One region of the Streptomyces sp. NPDC001568 genome, then DNA from elsewhere that is predicted to be linked to it. Evidence: riboswitches for the same ligand, from Rfam matches in the RefSeq annotation. Region 1 holds a riboswitch; the other holds the start of a gene.

Region 1 (8,443 bases):
TACGGGGGCTGCCCGGCGCGAAGACGAAGCCGACGGCATCCGCCCCGGCGGCCACGGCCACCTCGACGTCATGGGCGGTCTTGAGGCCACAGATCTTGACGAAGGGCACGCTGCGTTCGCTCATGCCCCGATCCAACCAAACCCGCCCGTCCGGAAGCGACCCGTCCCGACCACCGGGCACCGACCACCCGCCCGCACCAGCCTGGTGTGAGACGCGGCCCCGCAACCCCCTGCCCGGCGGAGGAATCGACGGTGACCACCTTGACCGAGCGAGCCACACCCGTAGAGGCACCGCCCCGCACAATGACCCCATGAACGACAACGGGGTGGACATCACCACAGGCGGCGCGGACTCCGAGCTCGACGCGCGGCTGAGCAAGGAACTGGACGCCTTCAACCAGGCGGCGACGGCGGGGCACGCGCAGTCGGAGTTCAGCGTACGGATCACCGACGCCGACGGCAGGCTCGTCGCGGGGCTCTCCGGCTGGAGCTGGGGCGACCGCGCGGGCATCGGCATGACCTGGGTCCGCGAGGACAGTCGGGGCGACGGCCGGGGCGCCGAGCTGCTGGCGGCGGCCGAGGAGGAGGCCCGCCGGCGGGGCTGCGTGAGCATCCTGGTCTCCTCGTTCACCTTCCAGGCCCCGGCCTTCTACGCCCGCCACGGCTACCGCGAGGTCGCCCGCGTCCCCGGCTTCCCGGCGGCCCACGAGGACGTCTGGCTCCTCAAGCCCCTGACCTGATCCCGCTCCCGCCCCCCGGGGCGGGAACGCCCGAGGGCGGCACCCCCCGTGGGGTGCCGCCCTCGTTCGAGAACAGCCGATCAGCCGGGGCCGATCAGAAGTCCATGTCACCGCCCGGCATGCCGCCGCCCGCGGGGGCACCGGCCTTCTCGGGCTTGTCGGCGATGACGGCCTCGGTGGTGAGGAAGAGGGCCGCGATCGACGCCGCGTTCTGCAGCGCGGAACGGGTGACCTTCGCCGGGTCGATGATGCCCTCGGCGATCATGTCGACGTACTCGCCGGTCGCGGCGTTCAGGCCCCAACCGATCTGCAGGTTGCGCACCTTCTCGACGACGACGCCACCCTCGAGACCACCGTTGACGGCGATCTGCTTGAGCGGGGCCTCCAGCGCGAGCTTCACGGCGTTGGCGCCGGTCGCCTCGTCACCGGTGAGCTCCAGCTTCTCGAAGACCGAGGAGGCCTGGAGCAGGGCCACGCCACCACCGGCGACGATGCCCTCTTCGACGGCCGCCTTCGCGTTGCGAACGGCGTCCTCGATGCGGTGCTTGCGCTCCTTGAGTTCGACCTCGGTCGCGGCACCGGCCTTGATGACGGCCACGCCGCCGGCCAGCTTCGCGAGGCGCTCCTGGAGCTTCTCGCGGTCGTAGTCCGAGTCGGAGTTCTCGATCTCGGCGCGGATCTGGTTGACGCGACCCTGGACCTGGTCGCTGTCACCGGCACCGTCGACGATCGTGGTCTCGTCCTTGGTGATGACGACCTTGCGGGCGCGGCCGAGCAGGTCGAGACCGGCGTTCTCCAGCTTGAGGCCGACCTCCTCGGAGATGACCGTGCCGCCCGTGAGGATGGCGATGTCACCGAGCATGGCCTTGCGGCGGTCACCGAAGCCCGGAGCCTTGACGGCGACGGACTTGAAGGTGCCACGGATCTTGTTGACGACCAGGGTCGACAGGGCCTCGCCCTCGACGTCCTCGGCGATGATCAGGAGCGGCTTGCCGGACTGCATGACCTTCTCCAGGAGCGGCAGCAGGTCCTTGACCGAGCCGATCTTGGAGTTGACGATCAGGATGTACGGGTCGTCGAGGGACGACTCCATGCGCTCCATGTCGGTGGCGAAGTACGCCGAGATGTAGCCCTTGTCGAAGCGCATGCCCTCGGTGAGCTCGAGCTCCAGGCCGAAGGTCTGCGACTCCTCGACCGTGATGACGCCTTCCTTGCCGACCTTGTCCATCGCCTCGGCGATGAGCTCGCCGATCTGGGTGTCGGCGGCGGAGATGGAAGCCGTCGAAGCGATCTGCTCCTTGGTCTCGACATCCTTGGCCTGCGACAGCAGGGCGGCGGAGACGGCCTCGACGGCCTTCTCGATGCCACGCTTGAGGGCCATCGGGTTGGCGCCGGCGGCTACGTTGCGCAGGCCCTCGCGGACGAGCGCCTGGGCGAGCACGGTGGCGGTGGTCGTACCGTCGCCGGCGACGTCGTCCGTCTTCTTGGCGACTTCCTTGACCAGCTCGGCGCCGATCTTCTCGTACGGGTCCTCGAGCTCGATCTCCTTGGCGATGGAGACACCATCGTTGGTGATCGTGGGGGCGCCCCACTTCTTCTCAAGGACGACGTTGCGACCCTTGGGGCCAAGGGTGACCTTGACGGCGTCGGCGAGCTGGTTCATCCCACGCTCGAGACCGCGCCGGGCCTCCTCGTTGAACGCAATGATCTTGGCCATCTGAAGTGGTCCTCCCGGACAGGGGTGGATTGCTCCGGACCGCGCCCGCGCCCGCGACGGACGGCCTGCGGATTCGGCGGTTCCTTCCCGCCGGACCCTGCGGGCCTCACCGGCCCGGTCCTCGTCTTAGTAGCACTCTCACCTGGAGAGTGCTAACGCCAATGATTAGCACTCGACCCCCGCGAGTGCAAGCGGCTTCGAGCAATGCCCGCCCTGCGCCGGGGCCGCCGGCGGGGCGGTGGCCGGGCGCCGCAAGGGTCCCGGGGCCGACACGCACGAGGGGCCCGCATCCCCGTGTCCGGGATGTGGGCCCCTCGTGTGTGAGTGCGTCGGTGGTCGATCGCGCTTCGGGACTCAGCCGGCAGCGAGCTTGACCATGTCCGCCTGCGGGCCCTTCTGGCCCTGCGAGATTTCGAACTCGACCCGCTGACCCTCTTCAAGGGTGCGGTACCCGTCCATCTGGATGGCGCTGTAGTGGACGAACACATCCGCGCCACCGTCGACCGCGATGAAGCCGTAGCCCTTCTCCGCGTTGAACCACTTGACGGTGCCCTGAGCCATGCCTAACTCCCCTATTACTGGCCCTTGCGCAGGTCCGCACTTCGCGAACCCGGGTCAGAACTTGCGCCGGAACGCCTCGACCGGGGCTGAATGTATCCGCACCGCTGCTGTCTGCAACAGGTCAATCCGACGAGAATTCCGGACACGCGAAAACATTGAAATAGAGTGAAAATTTGGCATATTCCTGGGCAACTCGGGCCTGACAATCCACGCCAAAGCCCCATAGCGCGCACTCATGTTGACTCAATGTCAACCCTCCCCGGCCCCGCTCATATGCGGCGGGCAAGAACAGCGGAGGGGACTTCCCCAACTCTACCGCTATCAATCAAGCAGAATTGCCCCCTCCGCTTATTGGCGGAGAGGGCAATTCGGAAATCGACGGGCGGCCACGGCCCCCCGGGGAGGGCGATCGACCGGGACGATCAGCCGCCGGCGACGGCCGGAATGATCGAGACGCCGGCGCCGTCGGGCGTCTTCGTCTGCAGCCCGCCCTCGAAGCGCACGTCGTCGTCGTTGACGTAGACGTTCACGAAGCGGCGCAGCTTGCCCTGGTCGTCCAGGACGCGCGCGGCGATGCCCGGGTGGTTCTTCTCCAGGGAGTCGATGACCTCGGCCAGGGTCGTGCCCTCGGCCGAGACCTCGGCGACGCCGCCGGTGTAGGTGCGCAGGATGGTGGGGATGCGGACGTTGACGCTCATGGCGCTACCGCCTTTCCGGGTGTCGTGGGGAGGATCAGGCCAGGCCGGCGGCGCGGAAGGCTTCCAGGCTCGGGCGGATGGTGGCGGTCTGGCCGCTGTCGGCGGCCACCGCCTCCAGGGTCTTGAGGCCGTCGCCGGTGTTCAGGATCACGGTGGTCAGCGTCGGGTCGAGCTGCCCGTTCTCGATGAGCTTCTTCGTCACGCCGACGGTGACGCCGCCCGCGGTCTCGGCGAAGATGCCCTCGGTCTGCGCGAGGATCTTGATGGCCTCGACGACCTGGGTGTCGTTGACGTCCTCGACGTATCCACCGGTGCGCCGCGCGATGTCCAGGACGTACGGGCCGTCGGCCGGGTTGCCGATCGCGAGGGACTTGGCGATGGTGTTCGGCTTCTGCGGGCGGACCACGTCGTGACCGGCCTTGAAGGCGGTCGACACCGGGGAGCAGCCCTCGGCCTGGGCGCCGAAGATCTTGTACGGCTTGTCCTCGACGAGGCCGAGCTTGATCAGCTCCTGCAGACCCTTGTCGATCTTCGTCAGCTGGGAGCCGGACGCGATCGGGATGACGATCTGGTCGGGCAGCCGCCAGCCGAGCTGCTCGCAGATCTCGTACGCCAGGGTCTTGGAGCCCTCGCCGTAGTACGGACGCAGGTTGACGTTGACGAAGCCCCAGCCCTCGCCCAGCGGGTCGCCGATGAGCTCGGAGCAGAAGCGGTTGACGTCGTCGTAGTTGCCCTCGATGCCGACGAGGTCGCCACCGTAGACACCGGCCATGACGACCTTGCCCTGCTCCAGGTCGTGCGGGATGAACACGCAGGAACGGAAGCCGGCGCGGGCGGCCGCGGCGCCGACGGCGCCGGCCAGGTTGCCGGTGGAGGAGCAGGAGAGGGTGGTGAAGCCGAAGGCGCGGGCGGCCTCGACGGCGATGGCCACGACACGGTCCTTGAAGGAGTGCGTCGGGTTGCCGGAGTCGTCCTTGACGTACAGCTTGCCGGTGACGCCCAGCTCCTTGGCCAGGTTGGCGGCGTCGACGAGCTTGGTGAAGCCGGGGTTCAGGTTCGGCTTGGAGGCCACGTTCGCCGGGACGGGCAGCAGCGGGGCGTAGCGCCAGATGTTGTCGGGGCCGGCCTCGATGGCCGCGCGCAGGGCCTCGGGGTCGCCGAGGGGCAGGTCGTAGGAGACTTCCAGCGGTCCGAAACACTCGACGCAGGCGAAAATGGGACCGAGCTCGAAGCGGGTTCCGCACTCGCGGCAGGAAAGGCCGGTGGCGGGTCCGAGATCCACGGACGCCTGCTCGGCAGAGGTGGCGACGGTCTGTGCAGCCATGATGGCGAGGCCCTTTCTCCTCATCTTCCCCATGGCGCACTTCGCCATGAGACGGAATTGGCACCTTCCCTAGTCGGGGACCTCGCGGGAGTGCGTCTCAGACGCATCGCGAGAACCGACTGGAGGGTTGCCGGGGCTTCAACGGGCCGTATCCCTCTGCCCCTCTGGATGAGCGGTATGGCACCGGACGGCGCGCTCCATTGCGTGTCCGGGCGTTTGTGCGCGGGACCCCCGGCATGCGGTGGTCCATCGCGTTGTTCAAGACTGTAACCGAAGGTCCGGGTGGTTGAGACAGCCGTCCGAACCGCGAGATGGATCACTTTTCGGTCCAAACCACCGATGAAGCAGGGAGTCCCGAGAGTGCTGGAAGAGGTGGAGCGCTGGCTGGCCGCCCGCTCCTGGTCCGCAGCAGACCGACCGCTCGACCAGCTCCTCGACCGGAAACGGGCGACGGGCACGACGGTCAGCGTGGTGCTGCCCGCCCTCGACGAGGAGGCCACGGTCGGGCGGATCGTCGAGGTGATCCGGCGCGATCTGATCGACGGCCCGGCGATCCCCCTCGTCGACGAGCTGGTGGTGATCGACTCGGGTTCCTCGGACGGTACGGCGAAGGTCGCGGCAGCCGCCGGCGCCCGGGTCGTGCACCGTGACGAGGTCCTCCCCCGCATTCCGGCGCTGCCCGGCAAGGGCGAGGTGCTGTGGCGCTCGCTGCTGGCGACGACCGGCGAGGTCGTCTGTTTCGTGGACGCCGACCTGCGGGACTTCGACTCCGCCTTCGTGTCCGGGATCGTGGGTCCGCTGCTGACCGATCCGCAGGTGCAGTTCGTCAAGGCGATGTACGACCGCCCGCTGGGGGACGCCCCCGGTCAGGGCGGCCGGGTCACCGAGCTGGTCGCCCGTCCGCTGCTGAACCTGCACTGGCCGCAGCTGGCCGGCTTCGTGCAGCCGCTGGGCGGTGAGTACGCCGTACGCCGGTCGCTGCTGGAACGGCTTCCGTTCCCCGTCGGGTACGGGGTCGAGCTGGGTCTGCTCGTGGACGCGCTGCACACGGTCGGGCTGGACGCGCTGGCCCAGGTCGACGTGGGCGTCCGGGTGCACCGCCACCAGGACGGGCAGGCACTCGGTCGGATGGCCGCGGCGATCTACCGCACGGCGCAGCTGCGGCTCTCGCGCGGGCACCTCGTACGGCCGGAGCTGACGCAGTTCGAGCGGGGGCCGGACGGTTTCGTGCCGCGCACCCACCCGGTGGACACCGAGGAGCGACCGCCGATGGCGGGGATCGAGGAGTACGCGGGCCGTCGCGTGGCGTAATCCTCCGCGGGCCCTCGGCGTACGGGCGTTTGACCGGGGGTGGGCCTGGCTAGGTTGGCCGCATGGCTTCTCAGGTACTCGTCGCCGCGAACCGCGGCCCGCTCTCGTACGCCCTCGACCAGGACGGCACCCTCAGTGCCCGGCGCGGTGGGGGCGGTCTCGTCTCCGGTCTCTCCGCGGCCCTCGCGCAGCAGCCGGAGGCCCTGTGGATCTGCGCGGCCCTGTCCGACGCCGACCGGGAGGCGGTGCGCCGGGGCGTCCGAGAGCCGGGCGTGCGCATGCTGGACATCGACCCCGCGGTGTACGACGACGCGTACAACGGCATCGCCAACTCGGTGCTCTGGTTCACCCACCACCACCTGTACGACGTCCCCCGCGAGCCGGTCTTCGACGCGAGGTTCCGGCGGCAGTGGGCCTCGTACACCGCCTACAACCGGGCGTTCGCCGAGGCGCTGGCGCAGGAGGCCGCGCAGGGCGCCCGCGTGCTGGTGCAGGACTACCACCTGGCGCTGGTGCCGGGTCAGCTGCGCGAGCTGCGGCCGGACCTGCGGATCGGGCACTTCACGCACACGCCGTGGGCGTCGTCCGAGTACCTGGGCATGCTCCCGGACGACATCCGTTCGGAGCTGATGTGGGGGATGCTCGGCGCGGACGTGGTCGGCTTCCACACCTGGGCGTGGGCCCAGAGCTTCATGGGCGGCGCCCGGCTGGACGACGAGCGGGGCATCGCCGAACCGATGTCCCCGGCGGGCGTCGAGCCGTCGCGGTCGCGCTGGGTGCGCAAGAGCCCGCTGGGCCCGGTGCGCCACCGGCGTACGGACGTGGCGGTGTTCGCGCTGGGCGTGGACGGGGACGACCTGCGGGCCCTGGCCCACCGGCCGGAGGTCGACGACAAGCTGGCGGGGCTGCGGAGCGAGGTCGCGGGCCGCAAGGCGATCGTCCGGGTCGACCGCACCGAGCTGTCGAAGAACATCCTGCGCGGGCTCCTCGCCTACCGGGAGCTGCTCACCACGCACCCCGAGTGGCGGGGCGAGGTGGTGCACCTGGCGTCCGCGTACCCGTCCCGGCAGGACCTGGAGGCCTACCGCTCGTACACGCAGGCGGTCCGGGACCTGGCCGCGGAGATCAACGCGGAGTTCGGTACGCAGGACTGGCAGCCGGTACTGGTGTCCGTCGAGGACGACTTCGCGCGCTCGCTGGCCGCCTACCGCCTGGCGGACGTGGCGCTGGTGAACCCGGTGCGCGACGGCATGAACCTGGTGGCGAAGGAGATCCCGGTGGTGTCGGAGGCCGGTGTCGCGCTGGTCCTGTCCACGGGTGCCGGGGCGTACGGGGAGCTGCGGGACGACGCGATCGTGGTGAACCCGTACGACGTCACGCAGACGGCCGAGGCCCTGCACGCGGCGCTGTCCATGCCGGCCGAGGAGCGGGCGGAGCGTACGAAGCGCCTGGCGGCGGCGGCCACGGCGCTGCCCCCGGCGGCCTGGTTCACGGCCCAGCTGGACCGCCTGGCGCCCGAGGCCTGACGCGCGGCGCGCCGTACCGGGGCGGACCCCGGTACGGCGCGGGCACGTCGGTCAGGCGCGCAGGGTCCGGGCGAGCGCGGCCAGGAAGGCGGTGACGGCGGCCGGTCCCGGCAGGACCAGGTCGGCGCGGGCGGCCAGCTCGGGCACCTCGGCCGAGCCGCTGCACACCAGCAGTCCGGGCAGTCCGTCGGCGCGCCGCTTCTCGACGGCCGAGAACGCGGCGAGGTCGCCCAGGTCGTCGCCCGCGTACAGGACCGCCTCGGCGTCCCGTTCGGCGAGGAACTCCGTCAGGGCGACGCCCTTGTCCATGCCGGGCGGACGCAGTTCCAGGACGGCCCGGCCGGGCTCGACCATCAGCCCGTGCCGCGCGGCCAGCTCGGCGAGCGGCTCCCGCAGGGCGGCGAAGGCCTGCTCGGGGTCGGCGGCGCGGCGGGTGTGGACGGCCAGCGCCCGGCCCTTCTCCTCGATCCAGGTGCCGCGCCAGGCGCCGATGGAGTCGAGGAAGCCGGGCAGCTCGGCCCGTACGGCCGCGACGCCCGGGTGCTCGGCGGGGGCGTGGACGATGC
Region 2 (8,443 bases), on a different contig from region 1:
TCTTCCCGCTGGTGCTGGCGACGATCGCGGTGTACCCGTTCGTCGAGTCCTGGGTCACCGGCGACAAGCGCGAGCACCACATCCTGGACCGCCCGCGCAACGTCCCGACCCGTACTGCCTTCGGTGTGGCCTGGCTGACCTGGTACGTCATCCTGCTGATCGCCGGTGGAAACGACATGTTCGCGCAGTACTTCCACCTCTCGATCAACTCGATCACCTGGTTCGCCCGGATCGGCTTCTTCGTCGGCCCGGTCATCGCCTTCGTCATCACCAAGCGGATCTGCCTCGGCCTCCAGCGCCGGGACCGGGACAAGGTGCTGCACGGTCGCGAGACCGGCATCATCAAGCGCCTGCCGCACGGTGAGTTCGTCGAGATCCACGAGCCGCTCCCGCAGGGCCAGCTCCACACGCTCACCTCGTACAACACGTACGAGCCGGTCGAGATCGGCCCGACGGTCGACGAGAACGGCGTCGAGCGCAAGGTGAAGGCCACCGAGAAGCTGCGCGCGAAGCTCAGCAAGAGCTACTACGCCGAGGGCGGCCAGATCCCGAAGCCCACGGTGGAGGAGTACAAGGAGATCCAGAGCGGCCACGGCCACCACTGATCCCCCGCACGACCGCTTGAGGGATTGGTTTCGGCCAATCCTGGTGTCGCCACGGCGAGAGCCCCGTCCAGTCTCTGGACGGGGCTCTTTGCCGTCTCCGGGGCTGGATAGGCTGGTCCCCTTCCCATTCGACGTGGCAACCTCACCAGGCAGCAGGAGCGGACCATGAACGTTGTGACCCCGGCAGGCGGCGACAGCGTGGCGGCCCGTGGCTGGCCGGGCCTCCTCGACGCCCTGCTGACCGGTCGGAACCTCGGTGCGGACGACACCGCCTGGGCGATGGAGCAGATCATGCGGGGCGAGGCCACCGACGCGCAGATCGCCGGCTTCGTGGTCGCGCTGCGGGCCAAGGGGGAGACCGTCGCGGAGATCAACGGCATGGTGCGGGCCATGTACGAACACGCCAACCTGATCGAGGTCCCGGGCCGGACGGTGGACATCGTCGGCACCGGCGGCGACGGCGCCAAGACGGTCAACATCTCGACCATGTCGGCGATCGTGGTGGCCGGCACGGGCGCGAAGGTCGTCAAGCACGGGAACCGGGCGGCGTCCTCCGCGAGCGGCTCCTCCGACGTGCTGGAGAAGCTCGGCGTCAACCTCAACCTCACCCCGGCCCGGGTCGTGGAGGTCGTCGAGGAAGCCGGGATCACGCTCTGCTTCGCGGTGAAGTTCCACCCGGCGCTGCGGCACGTGGCGGCCGCCCGCAAGGAGTTGGGCATCCGGACGACCTTCAACTTCCTCGGCCCCCTGACCAACCCGGCCAAGGTGCGGGCCCAGGCCACGGGCGTGGCCGATCCCCGGGTGGCCCCCATCATGGCGGGGGTGCTGGCCGAACGGGGCTCCTCCGCGCTGGTGTTCCGCGGGGACGACGGCCTCGACGAGTTGACCACCACCGCCACCTCGCGGGTGTGGTGGGTCCGGGACGGCTCGGTCACCGAGACCCCCTTCGACCCGCGCGACATCGGGATCCCGCTCGTCGACGTGTCGGCGCTGCGCGGCGAGGACGCCTCGTACAACGCCGACGTCGCCCGCCGGCTGCTGGCGGGGGAGACCGGCCCCGTCCGGGACGCCGTACTGCTGAACTCGGCCGCGGCCCTGGTGGCGCTGGACCCGGGGACGGGCTCCCTGGAGGAGCAGCTCGCGGCGGGCGTGACCCGGGCGGCCCAGTCCATCGACTCGGGATCCGCTCGCGCCGCGCTGGACCGCTGGGTGGCGGCGAGCAACGCCTGAGGCACCGTTTCGGCCAAGACCCCGGTCCGCATCGTGGACCGGGGTCTTGCGCACGGGAGATCGTGTGGCAGGATTCTGACCAGGTCACGAGTGACAGCGTTTAGGCCCCGGCTTGCTGTCCGGCAACCCTCCTTCCGTGGCGGGGTGCCCCGGGTGATGACCAGGCCGTAGGCAGCGAGGTCTACGGCAAGCGCGGATCCCTCGATACCAGGGGTCCTGGTCTCTCGAGGAGCGTTTTCCGTGAGCAAGCGAATGCGATAGGGCGACTCCGCCCCCACTTCACCCCTCGGACCGGGGCACTTCCGTGCATCCCGCGTCACTCCGAGGGCTTTCCCGTACCCCGACGGCCGCAGCGCCGCATCCGCGTACGGGCACACCGAAGCCATTCCGCCCTGCCTGCCGGGAGATACCGCCATGTCCGCATCCCTGAACGCCGCCGCCGTCGCCACCGCCACCGACGTGTGCGTCGACGAGCCCACCTGCGCCGAGCCGCTGGCCGTGCTCGGCCGCGACGTCACCGTCCCGCTCGTGACCGGCGGCGAGGTCACCTACGCCGCCCTGGACTACGCTGCCAGCGCCCCGGCGCTCCAGCGGGTCTGGGACGACGTCGCCGCCTACGCCCCCTACTACGGCAGCGTCCACCGCGGGGCCGGCTACCTCTCCCAGCTCTCCACCGACCTCTTCGAGCAGAGCCGCGTCACCGTCGCCGAGTTCCTCGACTGCCGGGCCTCCGACCAGGTGGTCTTCACCCGGTCCACCACCGACTCCCTCAACCTGCTCGCCGCCGTCCTGCCGGCCGACTGCCAGGTGTTCGTCTTCGAGACCGAGCACCACGCCTCGCTGCTGCCCTGGACGAACGCCCGCGTCACCTACCTCAACGCCCCCCGCACCCCCGGCGAGGCCGTCGCCACCCTGGAGCGGGCGCTCGCCGACCGCACTGCGTCGATTGAAGAGGGTTACGGCCCGGCGCTGGTCTGCGTCACCGGCGCCTCCAACGTCACCGGCGAGCTGTGGCCGGTCAAGGAACTCGCCGCCGCCGCGCACGCCCACGGCGCGCGGATCGTCCTGGACGCCGCCCAGCTGGCCCCGCACCACCCCGTCTCCGTCCGGGACCTCGACGTGGACTGGGTCGCCTTCTCCGGCCACAAGCTGTACGCCCCCTTCGGCTCGGGCGTCCTCGCCGGCCGCGCGGACTGGCTCCAGGAGGCCGACCCGTACCTCGCCGGCGGCGGCGCCTCCCGCAAGGTGGCCCGCCGCGAGGACGGCGGCGTCGACGTCGAGTGGCACACCACCGCCGCCCGGCACGAGGCCGGTTCCCCGAACGTCATCGGCGTCTACTCCATCGCCTCCGCCTGCAAGGCCCTGAAGGAGGCCGGGTTCGAGAACCTGGTCGCCCGCGAGAACCACCTCATCGCGAAGGTCCGCGAGGGCCTGTCGGAGGTCCCGGCCGTACGCGTCCTGTCCCTGTTCGGGGACGACGCCCCGCGCGTCGGCGTCATCTCCTTCGTGGTCGACGGCTGGAACAGCTCCCACTTCGCCGCCGCCCTGTCCGCCGAGTACGGCATCGGCGTCCGCGACGGCCTCTTCTGCGCCCACCCGCTGGTCCGCACCCTCCTCGGCAGCGAGCCGCAGGAGCCGGGCGAGTGCGGGGCGCCGGAGGCCGCGCCGGGGGAGCGCTCGCTGAACGCCATCCGCGTCAGCTTCGGCGCGGGCACCCCCGACGAGCACGTCGAGCGGTTCGTCCGCGCGGTGAAGGAACTCGTCGCGGACGGCGCCAAGTGGCAGTACCGCACCGAAGAGGGCCGCTGCGTCCCGGCCGTCTGAGCTCGTTCGGGTCATGACGTACGGGGATCGGCCACCCGTGCTCCGCGCGGCCGTCGACAGGCCGCTGCCCGGGGACCCCGAGGGTGAGGCCACCGGGGCGCGGGCGTACGTCGCGCACGTCGACGGGGATCTCGGCGGCTACCCGCGCGGGTACCTGATCCGGCTCCGGGAGGGGCGCCCCGCCCGGGTGGGCGAGGCGCTGCCCGGGCTGTGAACGCTACGCGTCGAGGCCGATCGCGAAGGCGGCCTCGAGGTCGTGCTGGGAGTACGTGCGGAACGCGACGTGCGTGTCCGTCGCCTCGACGCCGGGGATCTTGCTGATGCTGCCCGGGATGATGTCCGCGAGGTTCTCGTGGCGGGCGACGCGGACCAGCGCGATCAGGTCGTACGTTCCGGTGACCGAGTAGACCTCGCTGACGCTGTCCAGCTGCGCGATGGACTCGGCGATCTCGGGGATGCGGTCCACGCTGGTCTTGATGAGCACGATCGCGGTGATCACGGTTGGCTGTCTCCCTCGCCGGATGTCACTGGTCGCCTCACTGTAGTCGTACGCCGATATCGGGCCCACGCGTACAGGAAGCCGAGGGAGAAGCCCACCACGTGGGCCAGGTAGGCCACCCCCGGACCGCTGTCCGCCCGGTGCGCCGCCAGCCATTGCAGGCCGAACCAGAAGAGCAGCACGATCCACGCCGGGAAGCGCAGCGGCAGGAACAGCAGGAACGGGAACAGGCTGGTCACCCGGGCGTGCGGGAACAGGCAGAGGAAGGCGCCGAGGACCGCCGAGATCGCGCCGGACGCGCCGACCAGGGTCTGGTCGGAGGAGGCGTTGGCCGCCGCGTACGAGGCCAGTGCGAGGTATCCGGTGCAGACGTAGAACACGAGGAAGGGCGCGCGGCCCATCCGTTCCTCCGTCATCGCCCCGAAGACGTACAGGAAGAGCATGTTCCCGAGCAGGTGCAGCCAACTGCCGTGGACGAAGAGGGCCGTCAGGGGGGTGAGCAGCGCCCGGCCGGCTCCCGAGAACAGTTCGTCCGGGACCACGCCCCAGTGCCGGAAGTACGCGGTGCCCGTCTCCGTCAGCCGATCTCCCGTCCCGTACGAGGGGTTCAGGCCCGATGCCGGGCCGAGGACGAACGCCACGCAGCAGCCGGCGATCAGCGCGTACGTGATCACCGGGCCCCGGGCGGCCTCGCGGACGGTCCGCCACCTTACGATCATGCGACAGAGCATGACGCAGGTGGACCCCCTCGGGGGTGGTGCCAGGCCGTAGGGTTACGTGCGCGGTCCGCGGACCGCCGCGGAAGGCTTTGATTGAATGAGCTACGAAGGAGAGAGCGGCCTGATGACGGTTCCCCTGCCGACCGACACCACCCGGTGGCGCTGCACGCTGTGCGGCAACCTCACGCGGTTCGACGTCACCCGATCGTCGAAGGTCGTGGAGTACGTCCACCTGGACCTCGCCGGGGAGCCCAAGGTCGAGGAACGCGAGGTGGTCAGTGAGACCATCGAGTCGGTCCGCTGCCGCTGGTGCAACGCGGTGGACCAGATCGAACTCGTGGACAGGCCGGGCACCGACTCCTGACGGAGCCGGGCCCACAGTAGATCACGGTAGGGGTGACGGATTGTGGAGCCAGCAAGCGGCGCTGAGCCGGCCGACGAGGCCGGCGACGCCGCCGAGGCGCTCGACCGCCCGCTGCCCGAAGGCGTGCGGCGCCGGGTCGTCGCGCTCGTCTCGGACGCCTTCGGCGGCCTGACGGTCGCCGACCTCCCGGCGCAGCTGCGCCAGTACGCGCGGTTCACCCCGACCCGGCGCGCCAAGTTCGCCGGCAACGCGATGGCCGCCGCCGTGGAGACGGACGCCGTCTTCCGCGGCCGGGTCGCGGACAAGCTGCGCGAGGCGCAGCCGGAGCTGACCGGGGCGCTGGAGTCGGGTGCGCCACCGGCCGCGGCCGACCCGCTGGACGTGGCGGCCGCCGCGTACGTGCTGCGCCCGGCCGGCTGGGTCAAGCTGGTGGCCTCCGCGGGCGAGGAGGCGCAGCGCGCCGACGCCGAACGGGTGGGCGACGAGACGCGGCGCGAACTGGAGCGGCTGCGCGAGGAGCTGGCCCAGGTACGGGAACTGCAGCGTTCGGGCGGCGAGCAGGTGCGCGCCGACCTAGAGGCGGCCCGCAAGGAAGCCGAATCGCTTCAGCGCAAGCTGCGCAGCGCCCTGAGCGACGTCAAGCGGGGCGAGGCGGCCCTGCGCAAGGTGGGCGCCGAGGTCGACGGGATCCGCGGGGAGGCGGCCGCGCAGGTGGCCGCCGCCGAGAGCGAGTCCCGGCGGCTCAAGTCCCGCCTCGCGGAGGTGGAGTCGGCGCTGGAGATCTCGCGCCGGGCCACCCGGGAGGGCCGGAGCATCGAGGACATGCGGCTGCGGTTGCTGCTGGACACCGTCCTGGACGCGGCGGCCGGGCTGCGGCGCGAGCTGGCGCTGCCGCCGGTCAGCACCCGTCCCGCGGACACCGTGGAGGCGGTGGAGCCGGGTCGGATGACGCCGAAGGACATCGCGGCGCGGGCCCTGTCGGAGACCGATCCGGCGTTGCTGGACCAGTTGTTGGCGCTGCCCCAGGCGCATCTGGTGGTCGACGGCTACAACGTGACGAAGACCGGCTATCCGACGATGCCGCTGGAGAAGCAGCGGCTGCGCCTGCTGGGCGGGCTGTCGATGCTGGCCGCGCAGACGGGCGCCGAGATGACCTGCGTGTTCGACGGGGCGGAGCTGGCGGCGCCGGTGCTGCTCGCGCCGCCGCGCGGGGTGCGGGTGCTGTTCTCCAAGGCGGGCGTGACGGCGGACGAGCTGATCCGCCAGCTGGTGCGGGCCGAACCGCCGGGCCGCCCGGTGGTCGTGGTCTCCACCGACCGTGAGGTGGCCGACGGGGTCGCGAAGGCGGGAGCCCGGCCCGTGACGTCCGCCCTGCTCCTGAAGCGGCTTTCGCGCGTTTCGTAACCGCCGGGCGCAATGCCGGGATTGGCGGTGTCCGTGGGGGACGCACCGTCAGTCCGTCGGCACGCAGCGTGCGGCCCGGGTAAAGAAGCGGGCAGGACGACGAATTTTTCCGTACGGGCATTTGAAGTGATCAAGCGCGTGTCACTAGGGTCTGCTCAAACCTTCGTGCGGTAGTTCACTCATTCGAGTGGCGACGGGGTTGCTGCCGGGCGTGCGTTCCCCCTCGGCGGTCCGAGGAAGAAGGAGCTCGTCTCCGTGGCGTCCCACCGTCGACCCAAGCACCCGGCCCGCGCGCGCGTGACCGTGCTCACCGCCACCGCCGCGGCGGCCGTCGCGCTCTCCTCGCACTCGGCCGTGGCCGCCCCGGACAAACCGAACAAGGACGAGGTCAAGACCAAGGTCGACACCCTCTACGAGGAGGCCGAGCAGGCCACCGAGAAGTTCAACGGGGCCAAGGAGCGCCAGGAGAAGCTGGAGAAGGAGATCGCCCAGCTCCAGGACCAGGTCGCCCGCGGCCAGGACGAGCTCAACACCCTGCGCACCACGCTCGGTTCGATGGCCACCGCCCAGTACCGCGGCGGCGGATTCGACCAGTCGGTGGAACTCTTCCTCTCCGCCGACCCCGAGACCTACCTCGACAAGGCCGCCACCCTCCAGCAGTTGAGCGGCAAGCAGGTCGACGCCATCGGCAAGATCCAGGCCAAGCAGCGCACCCTCGCACAGCAGCGCCAGGAGGCCTCGGGCAAGCTCGCCGACCTCGACGCCACGCGCAAGGAGCTCAGCGAGAAGAAGAAGGCCTCCCAGGACAAGCTCGCCGAGGCCCAGGCCCTCCTCAACACCCTGACCGCGCAGGAGCGCAGGCAGCTGAAGGACGAGGACGCGAAGGCCGGCGAGGCCGCCCGCGGCGAAGGCGAACGCACCCCCGCCGCGCCGCCCGCCAACGCCTCCGGCCGGGCCGCCGCCGCGCTCGCCGCCGCCAAGACCAAACTGGGCAGCGCCTACATATCCGGCGCCGAGGGCCCCAGCGCCTTCGACTGCTCCGGGCTGGTGCAGTGGGCGTACAAGCAGGCCGGGGTGTCCGTCACCCGCACCACCTACACCCAGGCGAACGAGGGCACCCGCATCAGCCGGAGCCAGCTCCAGCCCGGTGACCTCGTCTTCTTCTACGGCGACCTGCACCACGTCGGCCTGTACGCGGGAAACAACACCACCCTGCACGCCTCCAACCCGCGCGGCGGCGTCAAGTACGAGTCGATCGACAACATGCCGTTCCAGTTCGGCGTCCGCATCTGAGACGACCCGCTCCCGCCGGGACGCGCCCGCGCACCGCCCATCCGGGCGAATTCCCGCGTCCCGCCGCGACCGCACGCCCCGCCCATGACCTGCGTCTGAGGCGGGGCGTCCGCGTACGGGCCCGCCGGCGGTCGTTGGTCGGCGCGTGGTCGCGCCGCTACTGTCTGCCAGCGCGGAACCCGGCACACGGCCGTCCACGGAGGGCGGACCCGGGCCCCGCGCAGCGGAAGGGAGCGGTTCCACGTGGCGTCCCATCGCCGGACCGGGCTCACCAGCCTCGACCGGAACACCAAGGTCACCGTCTTCACCGCCGCGGCGGCCACCGCCGCCGTAGCCATGACGGGCGCACCCGCAGGTGCGGCCCCCGGCCTCCCGCAAGAGCCCCCCTCGGGCACCCGGGCCCAGGTCGACCGGCTCTTCGAGGAGGCCGAGCAGGCGACCGAGCAGTTCAACGCGGCCGGGGAGAAGGCCGACCGGCTGCGCGCCGACATCGGCAGGGCCCAGG

What was found. A riboswitch is a leader RNA that binds a small molecule or an ion and turns the genes downstream of it on or off. The one in region 1 is predicted to bind S-adenosylmethionine.
Region 2: linked by a shared signal. The riboswitch ahead of ACFY0I_RS26720 (aminotransferase class V-fold PLP-dependent enzyme) and the one ahead of thrC (threonine synthase) in region 1 are both predicted to bind S-adenosylmethionine.

What each region holds. Positions count from the first base shown of each region.
Region 1 covers NZ_JBIAVF010000008.1:236,387-244,829, forward strand. Annotated here, with positions in the region: gene ACFY0I_RS17195 (phosphoribosylanthranilate isomerase) at 1-124, opposite strand, end outside; gene ACFY0I_RS17200 (GNAT family N-acetyltransferase) at 312-740, shown strand; gene groL (chaperonin GroEL) at 835-2,457, opposite strand; gene ACFY0I_RS17210 (cold-shock protein) at 2,812-3,018, opposite strand; gene ACFY0I_RS17215 (ubiquitin-like small modifier protein 1) at 3,441-3,716, opposite strand; gene thrC (threonine synthase) at 3,751-5,040, opposite strand; SAM riboswitch class I at 5,058-5,215, opposite strand; gene ACFY0I_RS17225 (glucosyl-3-phosphoglycerate synthase) at 5,401-6,351, shown strand; gene ACFY0I_RS17230 (trehalose-6-phosphate synthase) at 6,414-7,877, shown strand; gene otsB (trehalose-phosphatase) at 7,929-8,443, opposite strand, start outside.
Region 2 covers NZ_JBIAVF010000015.1:103,475-111,917, reverse strand. Annotated here, with positions in the region: gene ACFY0I_RS26730 (cytochrome bc complex cytochrome b subunit) at 1-605, shown strand, start outside; gene trpD (anthranilate phosphoribosyltransferase) at 771-1,835, shown strand; SAM riboswitch class IV at 1,918-2,034, shown strand; gene ACFY0I_RS26720 (aminotransferase class V-fold PLP-dependent enzyme) at 2,250-3,659, shown strand; gene ACFY0I_RS26715 (hypothetical protein) at 3,673-3,873, shown strand; gene ACFY0I_RS26710 (Lrp/AsnC family transcriptional regulator) at 3,877-4,158, opposite strand; gene ACFY0I_RS26705 (rhomboid family intramembrane serine protease) at 4,155-4,889, opposite strand; gene ACFY0I_RS26700 (hypothetical protein) at 5,002-5,241, shown strand; gene ACFY0I_RS26695 (NYN domain-containing protein) at 5,281-6,645, shown strand; gene ACFY0I_RS26690 (NlpC/P60 family protein) at 6,901-7,938, shown strand; gene ACFY0I_RS26685 (NlpC/P60 family protein) at 8,182-8,443, shown strand, end outside.